Regions from separate parts of the Cupriavidus sp. 05N40 genome, predicted to be linked through region 3. Evidence: riboswitches for the same ligand, from Rfam matches in the RefSeq annotation. Region 3 holds a riboswitch; each other region holds the start of a gene.

Region 1 (5,665 bases), on a different contig from region 3:
CCGGACCATCATCGTGCCGGCCATTGCCTGCGCTACAGCTCCGACAGCCCGACGTGGCGCAGCCGTTCGAGGTCGGTCACGCGGATGCTCTGGTAGGAAAGATCGACCATGCCTTCGGCCGCCAGCCGGCGCAATGCCTGGTTGACGCGCTGGCGCGAGAGCCCCGTGAGCAGGCCGATTTCTTCCTGGGAAAGCTCCAGTACCGCGCTTGTGCGCGGGTAGAGCGCAGCATGGAACAGCTGCGCGATGGCCTGCGCCACGCGCGCATCCGCACCCAGCAGCCGGTCGTTCTGCACGGTTGCGATGAACTGCCCCATGCGTTCGTTGAGCTGGCGCACCACGAAGCTGGAGAAGGGCAGGCTCTCCGCCAGCAGGGTGTGGAACACCGTATCGGGCACCAGCGCGATGCGCGAGTCGCGGATGGCGATCACGTCGTAGCGGCGGGCCTCGCGCTTGATGACGCTGCCTTCGCCGCACCAGCCGCCGGCCGGCACGCCGGAGAAGGTGCAGCCGCGCCCGTCCGGCGTATACACGGCGAGCTTGATGAGTCCGTTCTCGACCCCGATCCAGTAGCGCGACGGCTCGCCCCGGCGCGCCACGAAGGCGCCCGCGGCGAAGTCCTGGACCACCACCTGCCGTGCGGCCAGCGCCTGGTGGGCCGGCGCGAGCGAGGCGTACCACTCGTGCCTGGACAGCAAGGCAGCCGGCGACGCAGGCGTGGCAGCGGGGGGTGGTGCGGGAAGGCCGGGCTGGGAGGACGCGGGTGGATGGCTGGACATTGATCTGGATTCAACCCGGAGAGCGCGCCCCGGCGGGGCACTGTCATCCGGACGACAAAGCTTTGTCGTGTGGGATGATAGCCTTGCCCTGCAAAAAGTAACAGCGACCGGCGGCGCCCGCAGCGCCAGGCGCAAGCGGAGACCAAGCAATGCCAAGCGATTTCGACACCGGCCTGGGCAAGAACCCGGCCAACCACGTTCCCCTCACGCCCATCGATTACCTGGCGCGCGCCGCCGAAGTCTATGGCGAGCGCCTGGCCATCGTGCATGGCCCGCTGCGCCAGACCTGGCGCGAGACCTACGCTCGTGCGCGGCGCCTGGCCAGCGCGCTGGCGGGCCTCGGCATCGGCCGGGGCGATACGGTGGCGGTCCTGTTGCCCAACACGCCGGCCATGGTGGAAGCGCACTTCGGCGTGCCGATGGCGGGGGCGGTGCTCAATGCGCTGAACATCCGGCTCGACGCCGCCAACCTGGTTTTCATGCTGCGTCATGGCGAGGCCAAGGTGCTGCTGGCCGATACCGAGTTCGCCGAGCTCGCGCGCCAGATCGGCAACGAAATCCCCGGCCTGAAGGTGGTGGCGGTGGCAGATGCGCTGGGCCCGCAGGACGCGCCGCGCTTTGGCGAGACCGACTACGAAACCCTGCTGGCCTCGGGCGATCCCGACTACGCCTGGCAATGGCCCGCCGACGAGTGGGACGCCATCGCCCTGAACTATACCTCGGGCACCACCGGCGACCCCAAGGGCGTGGTCTACCACCATCGCGGCGCAGCCATCAATGCCGTGTCCAACATCCTCGAGTGGGACCTGCCCAAGCACGCGGTCTACCTGTGGACGTTGCCCATGTTCCACTGCAACGGGTGGTGCTTTGCCTGGACCATCGCCGCGCGCGCCGGCATCAATGTGTGCCTGCGCAAGTTCGAGCCCAAGCTGGTGTTCGACCTGATGCGCGACGAAGGCGTGACCCATTACTGTGCCGCGCCCATCGTCCACACCGCGCTGGTCAACGCGCCGCCGGCCTGGCGCGAAGGCCTGCGCGGCCCGGTGCGCGGCATGGTGGCCGGTGCGCCGCCGCCCGCGGCGGTGCTGGCGCAGATGGAAGAAATGGGTTTCGAGCTGACCCACGTCTACGGCCTGACCGAGACCTATGGCCCGGCCGCGGTGTGCGCGGAGCAGGACGACTGGGCCGCGCTGTCGCAGGAAGACCGCGCCACCCGCAAGGCCCGCCAGGGCGTGCGCTACCACTTGCAGGCCGGGGTGGCGGTGCTCGATCCGGATTCGATGCAGCCAGTGGCCGCCGACGGCGAGGAGATCGGCGAGATCATGTTCCGCGGCAATATCTGCATGAAGGGCTATCTCAAGAACGAGAAGGCCACGCGCGAAGCCTTCGCCGGCGGATGGTTCCACACCGGCGACCTGGGCGTGCGCACGGCGGACGGCTACGTCAAGATCAAGGACCGCAGCAAGGACATCATCATCTCCGGCGGCGAGAACATCTCCAGCGTCGAGGTGGAAGACGCGCTCTACCGCCATGCGGCCGTGCTGGCCGCGGCGGTGGTGGCGCAGCCGGATGCCAAGTGGGGCGAAACGCCCTGCGCCTTCGTCGAGCTGAAAGACGGCGCCAGCGCCACGGCCGAGGAACTGATCGCGCATTGCCGCACCTTGCTGGCTGGCTTCAAGGTGCCCAAGGCCGTGTATTTCGGGCCCTTGCCCAAGACTTCGACGGGCAAGATCCAGAAGTTCGAGCTGCGCCGCAAGGTCAAGTCGGACACGGCCATCGACGTCTAGCCACGCGCGGTGGCGCCGGCCGGCGCCKCCGGGGCCGGGGGCTAGTGGACGGCCCGCTGCGCGGACGCCAGCGTCGCCGGCCGCGTCGTGCCACCGGCGGGCAGCGCGCCCGTAAAGGCGAAATCCACCTCCGGCACGCGGCCGCTGACGATGTCCGCGATCGCACGGCCCGAGCCGCAGCCGTGCGTCCAGCCAAGCGTGCCGTGGCCGGTGTTCAGGTAGAGCCCGCCGATGGCGCTGGCGCCGATATAAGGTACGTTGCCCGGCGTGGCAGGGCGCAGCCCGGTCCAGAATTTCGCCAGCTCCGGTCGGCTCATGCCCGGGAACACTTCCAGCGTGCGCCGCACGATGGCCTCGCAGCGCACCGGGTTCAGATCCATCGCATAGCCGTTGAGTTCGGCTGTGCCGGCCACGCGCAGGCGGTCGCCAAAGCGCGAGAACACCAGCTTGTACTCGTCGTCGGTCAGGCTCACGCTGGGCGCGCGCTCGCTGTCGAGCACCGGCAGCGTCACCGAATAGCCCTTGGCCGGATAGATGTCGAGCTTGACCCCGAGCGGGCGCGCCAGCATCGGGCTGAAGCTGCCCAGCGCCAGCACGTAGGCGTCCGCGCTCTCGATCTGGTAGCCGCCAGTCTCGTCGGCAATCTCCACCCCGTGCATGCTGCCGCCCTCGGCATGCAGGCGCTGCACCCGCACGCCATAGCGAAAGCGCACGCCCAGCGCTTCGCAGCGCGCGGCCAGCGCGGTGGTGAAGCGGTGCACATCGCCCGATTCATCCTCGCTGGTATAGGTGGCGCCCGCCAGACGCGGCGCGATATTCGCCAGCGCCGGCTCCAGCCGCACCACTTCGTCCGGCCCGATCACGCGGCGCTCGCAGCCCAGCTCGCGCATGATGCGCGCCGGCTCGACGGCCGCGTCGAATTCCTTCTGGCTGGTATAGAAATGCAGGATGCCGCGCGTGAGGTGGTCGTACTCGATGCCGGTCTCGGCGCGCAGCGCCTGCAGGCTGGCGCGGCTATAGGTGCCCAGGTTGAGCAGCTGGATCATGTTGTGGGTGGAGCGACTGGCCGTGCACTCGCGCAGGAACTTGAGTCCCCACGACCACTGCGCCGGATCTGCGCGCAGGCGGAACAGCAGCGGAGCATCCTCGCGCCCGAGCCAGCGCAGCATCTTCAGCGGCGCGGCCGGGTTGGCCCAAGGCTCGGCATGGCTGACCGAGATCTGCCCGCCGTTGCCAAAACTGGTTTCCCGGGCCGCGCCCGCATTGCGCTCCAGCACCACGACCTCGTGCCCGGCACGGGCCAGGTACCACGCAGACGCAACGCCGATCACGCCGGCTCCCATCACGATGACTTTCATTTCTCAGGCTCCGGATAGCAAAAAGGGGCAGGCAAGCCATCTGGCCTGCCTGCCCCCACTGTCCTTTTGCCTGAGAGATTCGCCGCACCCACCACGGGTACCGGCTTGCCCCTTCGGCGGCCGCGTGCCGCTTACCTGGTCGGTGTGCGGTCCGGCGCTCTCCAGTTTGTTCGGTTTCCAGTCTTTTGCACCTGAGCGTTTCAGGGGTACGCCTTCGGTAGAGACACCCACCTGATACGGCGGAGGTGTCTCGTTCTCCTGGAAGCCGCAACATAGCACGCGTTGCAGAGAGACTGCAAGGGCAGTATGGCGGCCCGGCGGCGCCCCGCCGCCGGGCCGCGCGCTGTAGCAAGGTTCTGTAGCAGTCTGGCCGGCCAATTTTTGGAGCCGGCGAGCTCGGGAGCAGGGCACGAGTAGCGCAGGCTTTTACAGGTGGCGGACCAATATGGCAATAGGGTTCAAGGTGCAGTGCCTGGTATCCGCGGCGTGGCACCGTTGAGTGCATCATGCAATTGCTGCTTCAGTGCTTTGCAGCGGTCGGCTACCTCTTCCGACTGCTTGCCAAGCCCGATACTGATGGCCTGGCGTTCCAGCATATCCTTCAGTTGACCAGTCAGATTTGCCGCGATGTTGTCCAGAGCCGTGTTTCCGAACCTCTCGATGGCATTGCTGGTGCCTAGCGCCGATGCTTCGGCGTGCTGTCTGAATGCAGCGCGAAGCGAGCGGCGCAGGTCCGTAACGTAGCGCCGTTTGGCATCCTCGATTTTCTCTTCCCGAAAATGCAGATAGAGGTCGAGGATGGTTGCTAGCAACGGGCTGAATGCCGCTAGTCTTCCCGATGCTCTTGTGATGAGGCCAGCTCGACGGAGAGCCTCCGTCCTGACCAGCCTTATCCCGGTGGACCCGGCAATTTCGTAGAGGAGATTGCCGAGTGCCTTTGTGCTTATCGAAGCGGCTTCCAGTCCGCCTGCTATTGGCCCGGTTGCGCTATTGACAAGCCGCGTCAGACGCAATGCCGGGCTAGCTGGGATGCGGATGGCATCCAGTGAGCCGGGTGTGCCTGGCGCGAAGCTGCCGCCGGACCACGGCATGTGGAGCGCCTGCGTTGTGCGATTCTCGAGTTGCTTCCCCGCGCCGCCAAGGATTTCGTGCAGCTGTCGCTCCATTTCGCACCAAAGCTTGCTCAAGTCCTCCTTCATCTGGTCAAGCGTGGAGGTGAAGAACGCCTGCACCTCCGGAGCCTCGGCGGTGCCGTCCAGACGTTCCATTGCTTTCGCGGCACGCCCCAGTACTGTTGAATAGACTTGCCGATGCCATAGGCGCGCGAGCGAATGCAGGTGTTCCCTTGCCTGTTCAAGCTCGGCGATTTCCTTCTGGACGCAGGCTATGCGTGCTTGCAGGCAGGGCTCGTCGCCGGATTGCATGACATCCCGCATAACGCCTTCCACAGCGCTGATGGCTGCAATCGCCCGGCTCGCCTGACCGGTCTGGTTTCCCCAGGCGGAAAGGCTGGTCACCAGCGCCGACAATCTGCTTTGCCGCAGCAGTCGCTCGCGGAAGCCGGCCGAGGCCTGCCTGGCATGGAAGTACTTTGCCACCGAGCAGTGGAGCACGGGAATGCCGATGCGTCTACCCAATACCGCCTCAATCCGCTGTTGCATGCCGGCGCCTCCATTGCGGTCCCGGTCTATTTTGTTGACCACCAGGCAGCATGGTCTGCCGAGACAGAGGTTGTCTTGGT
Region 2 (9,249 bases), on a different contig from region 3:
TCATGGCTGCGGAGCAGCAGGTCGTCAAGGTCGGCCTGACGGGGCCACTGTCCGGCCCGCAGGCCGCCATTGGCAAGGACAATGAAAACGGCCTGCGCATGGCCATCGATCAACTGAATGCGCAAGGCCTTGTCGTCAACGGCAAAGCCGTGCGTTTTAGCCTGGTCTCCGAGGACGACGCCGCAGATCCGCGCACCGGCATGTCGGTTGCCCAGCGCCTGGTGGACGGGGACGTGAAGGTGGTGTTCGGGCCGTTCAACTCGGGCGTCGCCATCCCGATCTCCCGCCTGCTGGACCAGGCCGGGGTAGTGATGGCAACGGTGGCTTCGAACCCGGCAGTCACCCAGTCCGGGTACACCTATGTCTTCCGGATCTCGGCCAATGACAGCCAGCTTGGCAAGCGCATGGGCGAGTTTGCTTCGGTCAAACTGCGCGCCAGGCGTTTCGCGGTCATCGACGACCGGACCGCCTACGGCCAGGGTGTGGCGGACGAGTTCGTCAAGGCAGCCAGGGCGCAAGGCATCGAGATCGTCGCCCGCGAATACACCTCGGACAAGGCCGTAGACTTCGTCCCGATTCTGACCCGAATACGCGGCATGAAGGTGGACGGCATCTTCTATGGTGGCTACTACTCGCAGGCCGGACCCCTGCGCAGCCAGATGAAGCGGCTCGCCATGGCCGACGCCTATCTGCTCGGTGGCGATGCGATGTGCAATATCGAACTGGCCAGGCTGGGGGGCGATGCCGTGGACGAGCATGTGTACTGCCCGCAGGGCGGTCCCGTGCTCGAGAACACCGGCCCGGGGCGCCAGTTCAAGAGCGACTACAGGAAGCGCTACAACACCGATCCGCTCACTTACAGCGCGTCTATCTATGACGGCCTCAGGTTGGTAGCCCAGGCGATGAAGACAGCCAACTCGGTCGAGTCGGCGCAGTACCGGGCAGCGCTGGCGGGTATCGATATGGAGGGCGTGGCCGGCCGATACCGCTTCGACCCCAACCGCGACCTGCGGGATTCGCCGATCACCATCTACACCTACCGCAACAGCGCCCTGGTGCCATTGCCGCAGGACAGGTAGCGCCAGTTCGCTGGCATGCCTCGTCGGCGGGCGCGACATAGCCGTGGCATCGGGATTTCGTTTTCTTGTCGATGGATCGGCGATCCGCTGTATCGCTGCGCCTTCTTACCCTGCATAAGGAGTTCAACACCCCTTATTACCCACAGAGCAGATCCACAAGACACACAACAAGACACACCACAAGACTGGTCGCCGGTTGCATGCGGCAAAAGCCCATGCCTGGATAGACGTAGCGCGACCAGGACAAAATAATCCGGAGACAGAGTATGAGTAACACGAAATCCTTGCGCGGCGCGGAGGTGCTACCAGGTGGCAATCGCCCGGGATACCCGGCGAGCCAGGCCCGCAGCAGCGCCGTGGATGCCGACACCAGGCAGGTACTGCGCCGCGCTACCGCGGCAGGCTTTATCGGCACCTTTATCGAGTGGTTCGACTACGCCGCCTACGGCTTTCTTGCAACCGTCATTGCGGTAGTGTTCTTTCCCAAGAGCGACCCGACCACCAGCCTGATGGCTACCTATGCCGTATTCGCGCTGTCCTTCGTCGTGCGTCCGATCGGAGGGGTGATCTGGGGGCATTTCGGCGACAAGTTCGGCCGGCGCAATACGCTGTCGCTGTCGATCATGATCATGTCCTGCTCGACCTTCCTGATCGCCTTCCTGCCGACTTACGGGCAGGTGGGCTTGTGGGCGCCGGTACTGCTGCTTGTCATCCGGCTGGTCCAGGGCTTCTCGGCTTCAGGCGAATACGCCGGCGCCTCGGCCTTTCTTGCCGAATATGCACCGAACCGCAAGCGCGGGCTCTACACCAGTGTCATCCCTGCCGCGGAAGCCGCCGGCCTGCTGTTCGCGTCGCTGTTCGTCGCCGGGCTGCATACGGTGCTGACCTCCGGACAGTTGCTCGAATGGGGCTGGCGCGTGCCGTTCCTGCTGGCCGCCCCTTTTGGGCTGGTTGGCCGTTACATCCGGCTTCAACTAGAAGATACGCCGAAGTTCGTCGCGATGGAGCACGCCAATCACGCACCGCAGGCGCCGCTGCGCGAGTTGCTCACCTCGCATCGCCGTACCATGCTGGTCGGCTTCGGCGTGACCTGCCTGAACGCCGTCGGCTTTTACTTGTTGCTCAGCTATATGCCTGTGTACCTGTCAAAGGAACTCGGCATGAGCGACTCGGTGTCCTTCCTGGTCTCTACCGTATCGCTGGCCAGCTATGTCGTGATGATTTTCGTGATGGGCCTGCTTTCCGACCGGTTCGGGCGGAAGACGATGCTGGTTTCCGCCTGCATCCTGTTCGCGCTCTTCACGGTGCCGCTGTTCCATTCGCTGTCGAGCGCCAGCATCGTCGGCATCTTGCTGATTCAGGTGGCACTGGGCGCCTTCCTCACCATCAACGACGGCACGCTGCCGTGCTTCCTGTCGGAGAGTTTTCCGACCCGCGTGCGATATAGCGGCTTTGCACTGTGCTTTAACAGCGCGAACGCCTTGTTCGGCGGCACCGCCCCCCTGGTCGCGACCTGGCTGATCAGCGCCACGGGCAATAAGCTTGCACCAGCCTGGTACCTGGTCGGGGCTGCGGTGGTGTCGCTGATTGCCATCCTGGCCAGCCGTACGCCTTCGGGCGGTGCGTTACCGGACTAAGCAAGCAAGGGGCGCAGCTTGACGCATCGGCTGTGATCCCGGGCAGCCCGGCCGCAAATCGGCCGCTAAGCGGCCACTAAGCGGCTGCAAGACGACGCAGGAGAGACCGGGGATGGTACGTGCCATCCCCGGCGCCGACGGAGCAACCACCCCGGAAACTCTCAGGCAAAAGGACTGTGGCGTCGATTCAAGAATCTGGAGAGTGGCATTGCAAGGAATGCCCACCGAAGGGGACGGCACCGGTCACCGGCCGCTGCCAAAGCTCTCAGGTACCGGGACAGATGGGGTAGGAAGCCGAGGATTCGGCCATCGCTTTGCCTGACAGAGGACCCTGCCATGTCTCAAATCATAGTCATAGGCGCCGGCATTACCGGCGTCACCACCGCCTACACGCTATCGAAACTCGGATACGAGGTGACTGTCGTCGACCGCCATCTTTATCCCGCCATGGAGACGTCGTTCGCCAATGGCGGCCAGCTCTCCGCGTGTAACGCGGAAGTCTGGAACAGCGCGGGAACGATACTAAAAGGGCTGAAATGGATGCTGAAACGCAACGCGCCGCTGCTGGTGAACCCGAAGCCGTCGTGGCACAAATACTCGTGGATGGGGGAGTTTGTGTCGAACATCGCGCGTTATCGGGAGAACACCATCGAAACGACGAAGTTGGCGATTGCCGCCCGCCAGCATCTCTTTGCCATGGCCGAGCAGGAGAATATCCAGTTCGATCTGGAGCGCCGCGGCATCCTGCACTTCTATCATGACAAAGCGGCTTTCGAGGCCGCGGGCAGGACGAACGCGCTACTCGTGGCAGGCGGACTGGAGCGCTTTGCGGTGTCGCCGCAGGAGATCCGGGCGATCGAGCCGACGTTGCAAGGCCAATACTTTGGCGGGTACTTCACGCCATCCGATTCAACCGGGGATATCCATAAGTTCACGCGCGGCCTGGCGCTCGCTTGCGAGCGCCGCGGCGTGCGCTTCCTGCAGGGCTGGGACGTGCGAAGCATCGACCTATCCGCCAGCGGCGTGCGTATCGGCCTGCAGGCGGTGGACGGTGTGGCGTCGCCATCGGTCCACGCCGGTGCCGCGTACGAGATCGCCGGCGATGCGCTGGTGGTTTGTGCCGGTGTGGGCAGCCGGCATATTGCCGGCATGCTGGGCGACAGGATCAATGTCTATCCGGTCAAGGGATACTCCATTACCGTGCACCTGGACGATGCCGACAGCGTGGCGAACGGGCCGTGGGTCAGCCTGCTCGACGAAAGCGCAAAGATCGTGACGAGCAGACTTGGCAAGGACAGGTTCCGCGTGGCAGGTACCGCCGAATTCAATGGACAAAACCGAGACATCCGAGCCGACCGCATCGAGCCGCTCGTGTCATGGACGCGTCGCAACTTCCGAATCAATACCTCCCGCGTAGTCCCCTGGGCGGGGCTTCGCCCGATGATGCCGGACATGATGCCGCGCGTGTCAAAAGGCAGGGCGCCACGGGTGTTCTACAACACCGGCCATGGCCATCTTGGATGGACGTTGTCTGCTGCAACAGCGGCAACGATCGGCACGACCATCGCCGAGAGCTATCCCGTTGGGTAGGAGGCAGTCGGACAGCAAGGCAAGTCAGGTATCTCGCTCCGGGCAGGAGCGAGCTTCGCATGTCGGCGCCGGGGGCTCCTTTACTGCGCCTACGTCGACTGGCGGCCCCGTGCTGGGGAGCCGCGCTACTGGGCTGGGATGGTGATCAACGGCTGCGACTCCTTACTGCCGGTATCCGCCAGCGTGAAGAACAACATGATGGCCGCAAGGGCGCGTTTCGTTGTCAGGTCGCCTTGCTCAACCCAGAACCAGTAGCCACGGTACCGTACCGCAGCATATGGCTCGGCGGGCCTTTCCTTGCCACTGTGAATCCTTAGGGCGCCTTGTTGCCTCTCAGTTGTGCCCGGCGCAACCGCAGGCAGCGCACTGTGGTCTCTGATGTGTTCCTCCGGAACGTCCAGGTAGCTGGAAAAGGCGCTCATGATTTGCAGCATCGAGCGGCTGTTCACCGCAAGTTCGTCGTCCGCGCCGCGGGCTGGGGAATACCGGAGGATGAACTCCTGCCTGGTCAGTGGCATTCTGAGCAGGCGGCGGATCTCGGTCATTTTTTCCTCGATGTCGGGAGTCACGCCGTCACGCCGGAAAAGCACGACGGCGGTTGAACCTTTGCTCTTGCTATCCTCAACACGCATCCCGAACGCGCCGGCGCCCTGCACGTCGCGCAGCAATGCGATGGCTCGCAGAAACGCGGGATCCGCCTCGCGCATCGCCCCTGCAACCGTCGAACGATTGCGCACGCCATTGAGCGACTCCACGGTCATGCTCAGCAGGAAATCTGCGGCATAGCCGCTCTGAAGCATGAAGAAGATGTTTCTGGGCTCGATCGGCACCATCAGCCCCTGCACAAACCGTTGCCCGGTCGCTGGCGTGTAGGTAATGGTAGGCCGGTCCGTATATACCCCTTGTACCCCGGCGGAAACGAAATTGCCCTGTACGGTGTTGGCCGAGGAGACAGTGCTGTTCATAGACACACCAGTCTGCAACGAGTAACCACTGACAACCGACGCCACGTCTACAAAGACCGGCAGGTCCATGTAGCGAAGCTTGACGATGTTCAGCAGCGTTTGCTGCTTCCAGGAGTCCGCGATCGCCGCGCTGTAGTCGAAGCGGTCCGCAACGATGGTCGTGGGGCCGATAGACCCACAGCCAGCGAGCAGCGCGAACACCCCGAGCCACAGGCGGGGCCTGCGATTCGCCAGCCTTGCAAGGCGCAGCGTGCCAAGCATACTTCCGTGGTTTGAGGGTTCCATGGTCTTTGGTTCTTTTTGGTGGACCTCTTGTCTGATCGCCTGACCCGCGCATGCGAGGCCATCCCGGGTGATGCGATGCGATGTGATGCAATTAGCACTAATCGTGTGACCAAACTCCTGACGACCTGCCTCTAGAACACTATACGAATGCGACCGGGGACAAGTTGGTGCAAGTTGATGGCCAGCACCGGATTCGCACGCGGCATCGTTAGCACCGGCCATCTCTGGCGGCAATGCTCTGCTTCTCCCATGTGGTTCTCTCTTCTCTCTGAAGGGAAGGTGCCGTGCGATCAGCGGATGGGAATCACGGGGGCGGTAATAGTCCGTTCCTCGGTCATGAGAACTGCGGCGTGCATGCGGTGCAATTCAAACGGGATGCCTTGCGCTCTGAGTGCGTGGGCCATCGAGACTAAAGGTGTTACGCCAATACCACCGGCCACGACACTGACGCGGGACGACGCCATGGCGTGAAGTGGAAAGCTGTTGAATGGCCCCGTCATCTCGATGGTGCTTCCCACCGCGAGTTCATCATGCAGGCATCGGGCGCCGCCTTTGCCATGCACTTCGAGCTGTACGGCGATGCGATATGTGTCGGACGGCCCCTGCGCGCCGCTATCTACATGGCGCGCAGCCAGATCGGCGAACCCCTGAGGTGACGAAGTAAAGAAGTGCGGGCCCGGCATACCAGCCGGGCCCTTTTCTTATGGAGACTTCGAAGACGTCTCGATCCTGCCAGTCTGAAGCATGTCCGCCAGCAATCTGGCCGATTGCCTCCTGGTACCCCAATTTACCGTCGTATTGGCATGCGCTCCGTTCGATTCCGGGCTCCTGGCAGCAGCGGGTCTGTGGCAAAGGCGCCGTGCTGCGCCGGGAGGCGGGGCGGAAAACACTCAAACCCCATCCCCAAACTCCTTCCTCAACTCACTCTTGAGCACCTTCCCCGCCGCCGACAACGGCAGGCTGCTGCGGAACGCGAAGCTCTTGGGGCATTTGTACGCGCCCAGCCAGGTGCGGCAGTGCGCGCGCAGCTCATCCGCGGTGGATTGCGCGCCCTCGCGCAGCAGCACCACGGCGTGCACGGCCTCGCCCCATTTCTCGTCGGGGATGCCGATGACGGCGCTGGTGGCCACGGCCGGGTGGCGGCCCAGCGTTTCCTCTACCTCGGCGGGGTACACGTTCTCGCCGCCGGAGATGATCATGTCCTTGATGCGGTCCACCACGTAGAGGTAGCCCTCGTCGTCCATGTAGCCGCTGTCGCCGGTGTGCAGCCAGCCGTTGCGCAGGGCCTGCGCGGTTTCTTCGGGGCGGTTCCAGTAGCCCATCATCACCGCGGGGCCGCGCGCCAGGATCTCGCCCATGCTGCCGGTGGGCACCTCGCGCCCGTCGGGGCCGGCGATGCGCAGCTCGGCCGCGTAGCCGGCGCGGCCGGCAGAGCGCAGGCGGCCGCCTTCGCGCGCCTGCGGGGTGCTGCCGATGTGGTGGGCGGACACCGAGGCGGCTGTCTCCGTCATGCCGTAGGCGTGGAGAAATTCCACGCCGGGCAGCGCGGCCATGGCGCGCTCCAGCAGCGGCAGCGCGATGGGCGCGGCGCCCCAGACAATGCGGCGCAGGCTGGTGAGGTCGTACCCGGCAAAGCCTGACGCATCTACCAGCATCTGGATCATGCTGGGCACCAGCACCATGTCTGAGATGCCTTCCTGCGCGATGGTGCGCAGCACGGTGTCGGGCTGGAAGCCCGGCAGCATGACGCAGGTGCCGCCCACCACCAGCTGGCCCACCAGGCGGCCCAGGCCGGCCACGTGAAACAGCGGCGCCACCAGCAGGGAGACAAAGTCGGGCGGGTTGGGCACGTCCGCCATGCGGCCGATGCACGAGGCCCACAGGTTGCCGTGGGAGAGCATCACGCCCTTGGGGAAGCCGGTGGTGCCGCCGGTGTAGAGGATGGCAGCCAGGTCCGCCGTGGCGGCGCGGGCGTCTGCCACCGGCTGGGCGTCGGTGATCAGCGCGGCGTAGTCCAGCATGCCGGCGGGCGCCGGCTGCGGGCCGACATGGACGATGGCCTGCAGGCCCGGCACCTGGCGGCGCAGCGCGCCGGCCAGCGCGGCGAAGGGTTCGCCCGCCAGCAGCACGCGCACGCCGCAGTCGTGCAGGGCGAAGGCCATCTCGGCCTGGCTCCAGCGGGTGTTGACGGGGTGCAGCACGGCGCCGGCCCACCAGACCGCCAGCTCCGTTTCCACGTACGCCGCGCCGTTGGGCGCGAGCACGGCCACGCGGTCGCCGCGCGCCACGCCCAGGGATTGCAGCGCGCCGGCCAGCCGCGCCACGCGCGCGGCCAGCTGGCGGAAGGTCAGGCGGGTCTGCCCGTCTACCAGGGCGATCTTGTCGGGGTGGCGTTGCAGGGAGCGGTGTAGTCCGGCGGTCAGGTGCATGGGTATTGTCTCCTTGTGCTGGGTGGCGGCTGCCTCGCCCCGTGGCGCATGCGCCAGCGGTGCGGGGCGGCGCTGGCCTGCGCCTGCGCCCGCGGGCGCGGGCCAGCGCGGATCGGCGTGATGGTCTGCAGGTCTCCGCACATTTAAGCGCCGCAGCGCGCCCACGCCAATTGCGGAACCGCTCAACGCGATTGGCAGGAAATGACACCGGCCCGGCGGGCAGCCGCGCGGGCATGAGCGTTTCTGCCAATCGGTTTGGGCGTTCCGGCAATTGTGGGCGGGAGTGCCGGCCGGCTAGCCTTGGCGCGACAGGAGCCAAGCGCCTGCGACACGCACACAAGAACAAAGGAGACAACCATGCAAGACAAAACAAAGGCGGGCGCCCTGCCCCGCCCGGCCTGGCGTAGCCTGGCGCGGCGCCTGGGTGGCCTGGGGGGTATGTTGGCGCTGGCGGCATTGACGGCGGCCGTGTCCGTATCCGTGTCTGCCCCGGCGCTGGCCGCTGGCCCTTATCCGGCCAGGCCGATCGAGTTCTGGATCCCGTTCCCGCCGGGCGGCCCCACCGACGCGCCGATGCGCGCCCTGCTCAATGCCGCCGGCAAGGAGCTCAAGCAAAGCATCGTGCCCATCAACAAGCCTGGCGCCGGCGCCACGCTGGCGGCCACGGTGATGAGCCAGACCGCCGCGCCGGACGGCTACACGCTGGCGCTGGTGGCGGCCAATATCTTCCGCATGCCGCACCTGCAGAAGACGGTGTACGACCCGCGCAAGGACTTCACCTACATCATCGGCCTGACCAACTACCGCTACGGGCTGGTGGTGCGCGCCGACGCGCCGTGGAAGACGCTGGAAGACTTCCTGGCGTATGCCCGCGCCAATCCGGGCAAGGTCACCTACGCGGCGGTGGGCACCGGCAGTTCGGGCCATATCGCCATGGAGAAGCTGGGCAAGGCCGCCGGCGCCAAGTTCACCTTCGCGCCGTACAAGGGCGGCTCGGAGGAGCTGATGGCGCTGATGGCGGGCGATATCGACGCGGTGCTGGACCCCGGCTGGGGCCCGTATGCCGTGGCCGGCAAGGTGCGGCCGCTGGCGATTGTGGGCGACGCGCGCTTTCCGCGCTTCAAGGACGTGCCCACGCTGAAGGAGCGCGGCTTTGACATTACCGCCAGCTCGCAGGTGGGCGTGGTGGGGCCGCGCGGCATGGACCCCGCCGTGGTCAGGCAGTTGCATGACGCGTTGCGCAAGGCCGCGCAGTCGCCGGCGT
Region 3 (7,890 bases):
CCTGGCCGATAAAGCTCTTGAGCACCAGGTTCTTGCTGGCCAGGCCGCGCAGCCTGGCCAGGGCGCCTTCCTCGGTGAGCGGCTCGGTGAACTCGCCCAGCGGCATGCCGTCGCGGCGGCGGATGGCGGCGGGAATGACGGCGTCGATCAGCGCGGCACGGCTGTCGTAGCCGAGTACCTTGAGCATGTGTTGCTGCTCGGCGGCATCGGGGCCGATATGACGGGAAGCAAAGGCGTCGCGCGCCTCCAGTTCGGCCAGCGTGGGCCGGGCACCTTTGGCTGCGTTCATGGGCAGGGGGGCGTTCATGGCAAGAACCTCGTTGGGCGCAGGGCGGCGGGTGGTCAGCCGCGCCGCCGTGCATCAGTCTTCAGTCGCCGCTCCCGTGGCAGGCAAGCCTCGCGGGAGCGGCAGGGTGTCGCGTCAGGCGCCGACGTTGGCCTTGTAGGCGTCCACCGACATCAGGCCGTTGACGTCGTCGCTGTTGGCCGGCTTGAGCTTGAACAGCCACGCATCGAAGGCGTCGGCATTGACGCTTTCCGGCGCGGCGACGGCGGCTTCGTTGACGGCGATCACTTCGCCGGCCACCGGCGCGTAGATGTCGGAAGCGGCCTTGACCGATTCCACCACCGCCAGCGCGTCGCCTGCGCCGACCGACTTGCCCACTTCCGGCAGCTCCAGGAACACGATGTCGCCCAGCGCGTCCTGCGCGTGGTCGGTGATGCCGATGGTCAGCGTGCCGTCGGCTTCGACGCGCACCCATTCATGGGACTCGGTGTATTTCAGGTCGGCGGGGAAATTCATGGGATTCTCCAGATTCAATTTGTTTTTTCAGCGCCCGCCGGGCGGAGGCAATCCGTCGCCGGCGGGCGCGCTGTGACCGGTGCGAGCGTTCAGCTCACGAGTGCCTTGCCATTGCGCACAAACGGCAGTTTAACCACAGTCGCGGCGAGTTTGCGGTCGCGGATCTCGACCTGCACCTCGGCGCCGAGGGCAACGTCGCGCGGCAGGCGGGCAAATGCGATGGACAGGGACAGCGAAGGGCTGAAGGTGCCGCTGGTGATCTCGCCGTCGCCGGCAGTGGTGATCACCTTCTGGTGCGCCCGCAGCACGCCGCCTTTTTCACGCAGGATCAGGCCGACAAACTGCTGGGTCTGGCCGCCGGCGACGAGCGCCGCCTTGCCGGTGAAGTCGCGCTCGCTCTGCAGGTCCACGGTCCAGGCCAGGCCGGCGTTGAGCGGCGAGGTGTGGATATCCATGTCCTGGCCGTACAGGTTCATGCCGGCTTCCAGGCGCAGCGTGTCGCGCGCGCCGAGGCCGGCCGGGCGCACGCCGGCAGCGACCAGCTTCTCCCACAGGCCGGCCACGTTCGCGGCCGGCACCACCAGTTCGAAACCATCCTCGCCGGTGTAGCCGGTGCGCGCCACCATGACTTCGCCCAGGGCGGGATCCTGCACCACGATGGCGTTGAAGGGCTTGAGGGCTTCGCTGGGCTGGGTGGAGGGGAAGGCGCTCCACACCTTGGCGCGGGCGTTCGGGCCCTGCACGGCGACGATGGCCAGCGGCGCGGCGCCCGCGGGGGCGTTGTCGCCGCGGCGCGGGGTGATGGTGACGCCGCTGCCGGTGGCGGCGTTGCGCGCGGTGATCCATTCGATATCGCCGGTCGCGGTGCTGGCATTGACTACCAGGCGGAAGCGGTCCTCGGCGAAGAAGTAGACGATCAGGTCGTCGATGACSCCGCCGCTCTCGTCGAGCATGCAGGAATAAAGTGCCTTGCCCGGCGTCTGCAGCTTGTCCACATTGTTGGCCAGCAGGCCGCGCAGGAAGGCGCGCACATTGGCGCCGGCCAGGTCGACCACGCACATGTGGGAGACGTCGAACATGCCGGCGTCGGTGCGCACGGCATTGTGTTCTTCGATCTGGGAGCCGTAGTTGACCGGCATGTCCCAGCCGCCGAAGTCGACCATGCGGGCGCCGAGTGCGCGGTGGATGGCATTGAGGGGCGTGGCCTGGAGCGTCATGTAGTCCTCGGGGGAAGGCGGAAATCTCGGTTCGAAAACGAAAAAAGGGTCATCCGCCGCCAGACCCGGCGCGCCATGGCGCTGCCAGATCCGCCGCGYCGGATGACCCCTCTGTCCTCGATACCTGAGAGATTACAAGGCGGTCCGGTGGACCTGTGCCCTGCGCGCCCCTTCGGTGGGCACGCTCGCCGTCGCTTGCGCGCGTGGCGGGTGCCGCTCTCCAGAGTACGGCGTGCATCGTGTGCATATTGCAAGCCGATCCGACCAGTCCATGGTGCCTGAGAGTTTTCGGGTGATACCCCTTCGGCGGCGCAAGATCTGCGCGCTCTCCCGGCCGGATGGCGCGACTCTACAGGCAGCCCCGGTGGCTTGTCAACGCGTGGCGCGCGGCACGGCACCGGCACCCCGGGGCCGGCAACCCGGCGTGTTAACATCTGCGGCTGCTGTCGCTTGCGGGGACATCACCCCGGTGCCGCAGTCTTCACAGGCAGCCCTGGCCGCGTCGTCTTCGCCAGCCATTTCGCCATCCGCTTCCGCCACCACGCCAAACGCATGACCCACGGACTCAATCCCGCCCAATCCGAAGCCGTCCGCTATCTCGACGGCCCCTGCCTGGTGCTGGCCGGCGCCGGTTCGGGCAAGACGCGGGTGATCACGCAGAAGATCGCGCACCTGATCGAGGACAAGGGGTTCGAGCCCAAGCATATCGCCGCGGTGACCTTCACCAACAAGGCCGCCAAGGAGATGCAGGAGCGTATCGCCAAGCTGATGGAAGGCAAGACCACGCGCGAGGGCCGCCGCATTCCGCTCAAGCAGATGACGGTCAGCACCTTCCACTCGCTCGGCGTGCAGATCCTGCGCGCCGAGGCCGAGCACGTGGGGCTGAAGCCGCGCTTTTCCATCATGGACTCGGACGACTGCTTCGGCCTGGTGCAGGAGCAGCTCGCCACCACCGACAAGAAGCTGATCCGCAGCGTGCAGAGCACCATCTCGCTGTGGAAGAACGGCATGGTCGATCCAGAGACCGCCATCGCCACCGCCGAGAGCGCCGACGACCACCAGGCCGCGCTGGTCTACCGCAACTACGTGGCCACGCTCAACGCCTACCAGGCGGTGGATTTCGACGACCTGATCCGCCTGCCGGCCGAGCTGTTCGCGCGCGACGAAGCGGTGCGCATGAAGTGGCAGAACCGCCTGCGCTACTTCCTGGTCGATGAATACCAGGACACCAACGCCTGCCAGTACCAGCTGCTCAAGCTGCTGGCCGGCGGCTCGCACCTGCGCGCGCCGGCCTTCACCGCGGTGGGCGACGACGACCAGGCCATCTACGGCTGGCGCGGCGCCACGCTGGACAACCTGCGCCTGCTGCAGACCGACTTCCCCGATCTCAAGGTGGTCAAGCTGGAGCAGAACTACCGCTCCACCGTGCGCATCCTGGAGGCCGCCAACGCCGTCATCTCCAACAATCCGAAGCTGTTCGACAAGAAGCTGTGGAGCGAGCACGGCATGGGCGACCCCATCGCCATCAACCCGATGAACGACGAGGAGCACGAAGCCGAGTCGGTGGTGTTCCGGCTCTCGGCGCACAAGTTCGAGCGGCGCGCGCAGTTCCGTGACTACGCCATCCTCTACCGCGGCAACCACCAGGCGCGCCTGTTCGAGCAGATCCTGCGGCGCGAGCGCATTCCCTATGTGCTGTCGGGCGGCCAGAGCTTCTTCGACAAGGCCGAGATCAAGGACATCTGCGCCTACCTGCGCCTGATCGCCAATCCGGACGATGATCCCGCCTTCATCCGCGCCATCACCACGCCGCGCCGCGGCGTCGGCAACGCCACGCTGGAAGTGCTGGGCACCTTCGCCGGGCAGGCCAAGGTCTCGCTGTTCGAAGCGGCCATGATGGGCGGCATCGAAGGCAAGCTGCAGCCGCGCCAGCTCGAGCCGCTGCGCGTGTTCTGCGAAGCCATGGTGCGCCTGGCCGGCCGCGCCGCCAGCGATCCCGCCACCGAAGTGCTCGACGACATGATGGAAGGCATCCACTACGAGGCCTACCTGTACGACACGTTCGACGAGCGCCAGGCCCAGTCGCGCTGGACCAACACGCTCGAATTCRTCGACTGGCTCAAGCGCAAGGGCACCAAGCCCGAGGCCGCCGAGGGCGGCGAGGCCACCGGCTTCGACACCGCCGACGGCTTCGGCGACGAAGGCAAGAACCTGCTGGAGCTGACCCAGACCGTGGCGCTGATGAGCATGCTCGAAGGCCGCGAGGAAGATCCCGACGCGGTGCGCCTGTCCACGCTGCACGCCTCCAAGGGGCTGGAGTACCCGCACGTGTTCCTGGTCGGCGTGGAAGAGGGCATCCTGCCGCATTGCCGCGAGGACGAAGACCTCGGCGACGAGAAGATCGAGGAAGAGCGCCGCCTGATGTACGTCGGCATCACGCGCGCCCAGCGCAGCCTGCACATCAGCTGGTGCAAGAAGCGCAAGCGCGCGCGCGACACCTACTCCTGCGAACCTTCGCGCTTTATCGGCGAGATGAAGCTCGAGGAAGCGCCCGCGCCGGCGGACGCCACGCCCGCCATGAGCCCCAAGGACCGCCTGGCCGGCCTCAAGGCACTGCTCGGCACGCCGGGCAAGACCGCCGCGTCCTGAGCCGCACGCACGGCACGCGCGCCGGCTTTGTACAAAGTCGATACATTGGCCTACAAGCGGGACAAGATCGCAGCGGGCCGGCCTTCTAACATCACGATTGCCCGGACTGCCTTACTGGTCCGGGTGCCGCGCCGCTTCGTCCCTTCGGAGTGAGCGTGGCCGGGCGGCATGCCCGACTTCTTCCCTGTTTCGACGCCCCCGCGCTCGCGCGCCAGGGGGCGTTCTTTTCTGCCCCGCCGGCATCAGGCCCGCGCGATCCCCACCACGAATTCGCCTTCCAGCAACAGGGTCGCATCGCCCGACCGGTGGACCTGCACGATGCCGGGATGCGCGCCGGCGATCGGGTCCTGCCGCGTCGACACCGGCGAGGCGCCGCGCGCGCGGTAGGCCGGATGGCCCATGTGCACCAGCCGGCTGACCCGGTCGTCGAAGAACATCTGGGTGGTCAGGACGTGCTGTTCGCCAAGATGGATCTTCAGGTGGATATGCACCGCGCGCGGCGCGTACCAGCCTGGGTAGATGGTGAGGAACTGGGCGCTGCCGTCGGCCCTGGTGGTCTGCACGCCGCGCAGGAAACGCAGCTTGTTGTCGGGCACGACATGCATGCCGCCCGGCTCCGCCGGCGCCGCGGCGCCACCGTGCGGAGGACCATTGCCATCATGCGGCCCACCGGGCGGCTGGAGGCTGGCCTGGTCGTATCCGCTGTACTCGCCGCCGGCATCGCAATGCCAGATGCTGGCCACCGCGCCCGGTACCCGCGCGCAGTTGCGCGTGCTGTCCACCACGAGCAGGCGCAGCCGCATCGGAATCCCGGGCCGGTGGTCGCGGATATCGCTGCGCACCAGGGCCTGGTCTATATAGAAGGGGCCTTCCATCAGTTCGGGCGTCAGCAGGCAAAGCAGTGGCGGGGCGGCCGGGGCCGCGCCGGTCTCGCCGGCCAGCCCAAGCAGGCCGGTGCCTAGTACGCCGCCCAGAAAGCGGCGCCGGCCATCGTCAGGCATGAGTGCTTCATCGTGCATCTTTGGCTTCCTGTCGATAGGGTGCCGCAGCACCGGGTACGCCTGCCGGACCGGGCCCGGCAATGGCGCAGGGCATGGGCGCCGGGCCATGCGCGTGGCCTGGGAAGGCCCCCATTGGCGCTCCCGGCGGCGGCCCTGCCCAGCGTGGCGTGCCGGCCAGGGCACGCAGGCGACTGCGCTGGGCCGCGTCCAGGCTGTCTTCGAACGCAATCCTCCGGTCGCGCGCGATGCGCCGGTCGTGCTCCAGCGCATCGCGCAAGCGGTCTTCGCGCGCCGCCCGCTCGCGCAGCGGCGTCTCCGTGCCTGGCTCGTCCATCGGGTCCGTCGGGTCGGTCGGGTCCATCAGGTCCATGGGGTCCATCGGGCCGATCTCGCCGCCTTCGCGGATAAAGCGGGCGCGCAGCTCCAGCGCGTGCGCCCGGGCCTCGCGTTGCGCGGCGCGCGCGGCATGCCAAAGGGTAGTCTGGGCCGGCGTCAGCGCCAAGTCTTCGCGCAGCGAAGGCGGCACCGGCCGCTCGGGTGCGCCGGCCGGCAGTGCGTAGGCAGGCAGCGCCGTGGCGCAGGCGCCGCAAAGCAGGGCCAGCGCGACAAAGGCGCGCGGGCGGGGCAGCGGGCGGGGCAGCGATCCTTGTGTCTGATTCATGGCAGTTTCCAGAGTCGTCATGGGAAAGGAGCAACCCGGCGCGCTGGCCCCGGCCTCATGCCGCTGTCATCCAGCATAGCGTGCGCAGGCCCAAACAAGCGGCGGGTTGCCGACATGTCATCTTAAAAAGACGCGCCGGCATCTGCTTGAGCGCTTGGTCAGCATGGCGAAGCATTGGCGTACACGCTGGCCGCCGGGCCCGGCGTTTCGTATCGGAACTGATACAAAGCCGCCACACCGTGTCCATCAGGACGCCCCGCCGTGCTGGTAGAGTGTTCGCCTGGCGCAGGCAATGCGCCGCCTGCCTCGGCGCGCATCCCGCGTCGGCCGCCGTCCGGCGCGCCGCAAACCACGCAGCCAACGGCTGCCACCTGCCATACCGATATCCCGATGGACCTTTCTCCCGCCTCGCCCCTGCACCTGCTGGTCGTCGACGACGACCCGCAGATCCGCGCCATGCTGGCCGAATATCTCGCCACCTTCGGCATCGAAGCCGATGGCGCCGAGGGCGGCACCGCCATGCGCGCCGCGCTGGCCGCGCGCGACTACGACCTCGTGGTGCTCGACCTTTCCCTGCCCGGCGAGAACGGGCTGGCGCTGTGCCGCGAGATCCGCGAGCGCGGCGACCTGCCGGTCATCATGCTGACCGCGCGCACCGAACTGGCGGACCGCGTGGTCGGCCTCGAGGTGGGCGCGGACGACTACGTCACCAAGCCCTTCGAGATGCGCGAACTGGTGGCGCGCATCCACACCGTGCTGCGACGCACGCGCGGCGGCGGCGGCGCCGGCCCGAAGCGCCCGGCGGCGGTGGGCGGCCACGAAGTGCGCTTCGGCAACTGGCGGCTGAACACCACGCTGCGCCAGCTGGTGGACGGCGAGGAAACGGTGGTGCCGCTTTCCAACGCGGAATTCCGCCTGCTGCTGGCATTTATCGAGCATCCCAACCGGGTGCTGGACCGCGAGCTGCTGATCAACCAGGCGCGCGGCCGCGACCTGGACGTATTCGACCGCAGCATCGACCTGCTGGTCTCGCGCCTGCGCCAGAAACTGCGCGACGATCCGCGCGACCCGGCGCTGATCCGCACCGTTCGAGGCGAGGGCTATGTCTTCACCGGCACCGTCGAAGGCTGAGCGCGCGGGCTGGCTGGCCCGCCATGACTCGATGTTCGTGCGCCTGTTCCTGGTGATGGCGGCCATCATGCTGGCCGTTCACCTGCTGGGCGTCACCGTGATCGAAAGCGTATTCCCGCGCCCCGGCGCGAGCGGCTTCACGCTGGTGCCGGGCGACGAACCGCCGCCTCCGCCGCCGGGCGACGAGGGGCAACCCGGCGCGGGACCGCGCGCCGGCGGCCCGGGCGGGAATTTCGGCGCCGGTCCCGAAGCCAACAGCGCGCCGCCCCGGCACCGCCACCCGCGCGGGCCGCGCGGCTTTGGCCCGCCCCGCCTCGGGCTGCTGTTCCAGCTTGCCGCCATCATCGCCGCATCCTGGGCCGGCGCGCGCTTGCTGGCGCGCCCCGTGCAACGCCTGGCCAGCAGCGCCGGCCGGCTGGCGCAGGACGT

What was found. Region 3 has a riboswitch for glycine ahead of gcvT (glycine cleavage system aminomethyltransferase GcvT). Riboswitches for the same ligand answer to the same signal wherever they lie in the genome.
Region 1: another riboswitch for glycine. It lies ahead of AC1DO7_RS31740 (D-amino acid dehydrogenase); the one in region 3 lies ahead of gcvT (glycine cleavage system aminomethyltransferase GcvT).
Region 2: another riboswitch for glycine. It lies ahead of AC1DO7_RS31840 (D-amino acid dehydrogenase); the one in region 3 lies ahead of gcvT (glycine cleavage system aminomethyltransferase GcvT).

The regions. Positions count from the first base shown of each region.
Region 1 is NZ_JBFTND010000186.1:233-5,897, reverse strand. It holds gene AC1DO7_RS31750 (Crp/Fnr family transcriptional regulator) at 33-779, opposite strand; gene AC1DO7_RS31745 (acyl-CoA synthetase) at 929-2,566, shown strand; gene AC1DO7_RS31740 (D-amino acid dehydrogenase) at 2,608-3,924, opposite strand; glycine riboswitch at 3,973-4,099, opposite strand; partial or broken gene AC1DO7_RS31735 (GTPase domain-containing protein) at 4,383-5,665, opposite strand, start outside.
Region 2 is NZ_JBFTND010000187.1:5,079-14,327, forward strand. It holds gene AC1DO7_RS31830 (branched-chain amino acid ABC transporter substrate-binding protein) at 1-1,079, shown strand, start outside; gene AC1DO7_RS31835 (MFS transporter) at 1,346-2,716, shown strand; glycine riboswitch at 2,804-2,903, shown strand; gene AC1DO7_RS31840 (D-amino acid dehydrogenase) at 3,053-4,306, shown strand; gene AC1DO7_RS31845 (hypothetical protein) at 4,432-5,556, opposite strand; gene AC1DO7_RS31850 (ferredoxin reductase domain-containing protein) at 5,847-6,239, opposite strand; gene AC1DO7_RS31855 (acyl-CoA synthetase) at 6,447-7,985, opposite strand; gene AC1DO7_RS31860 (tripartite tricarboxylate transporter substrate binding protein) at 8,343-9,249, shown strand, end outside.
Region 3 is NZ_JBFTND010000017.1:31,058-38,947, reverse strand. It holds gene gcvP (aminomethyl-transferring glycine dehydrogenase) at 1-307, opposite strand, end outside; gene gcvH (glycine cleavage system protein GcvH) at 422-802, opposite strand; gene gcvT (glycine cleavage system aminomethyltransferase GcvT) at 892-2,019, opposite strand; glycine riboswitch at 2,121-2,253, opposite strand; glycine riboswitch at 2,275-2,362, opposite strand; gene AC1DO7_RS06535 (UvrD-helicase domain-containing protein) at 2,572-4,668, shown strand; gene AC1DO7_RS06530 (peptidase associated/transthyretin-like domain-containing protein) at 4,911-5,687, opposite strand; gene AC1DO7_RS06525 (hypothetical protein) at 5,677-6,330, opposite strand; gene AC1DO7_RS06520 (response regulator) at 6,721-7,461, shown strand; gene AC1DO7_RS06515 (ATP-binding protein) at 7,433-7,890, shown strand, end outside.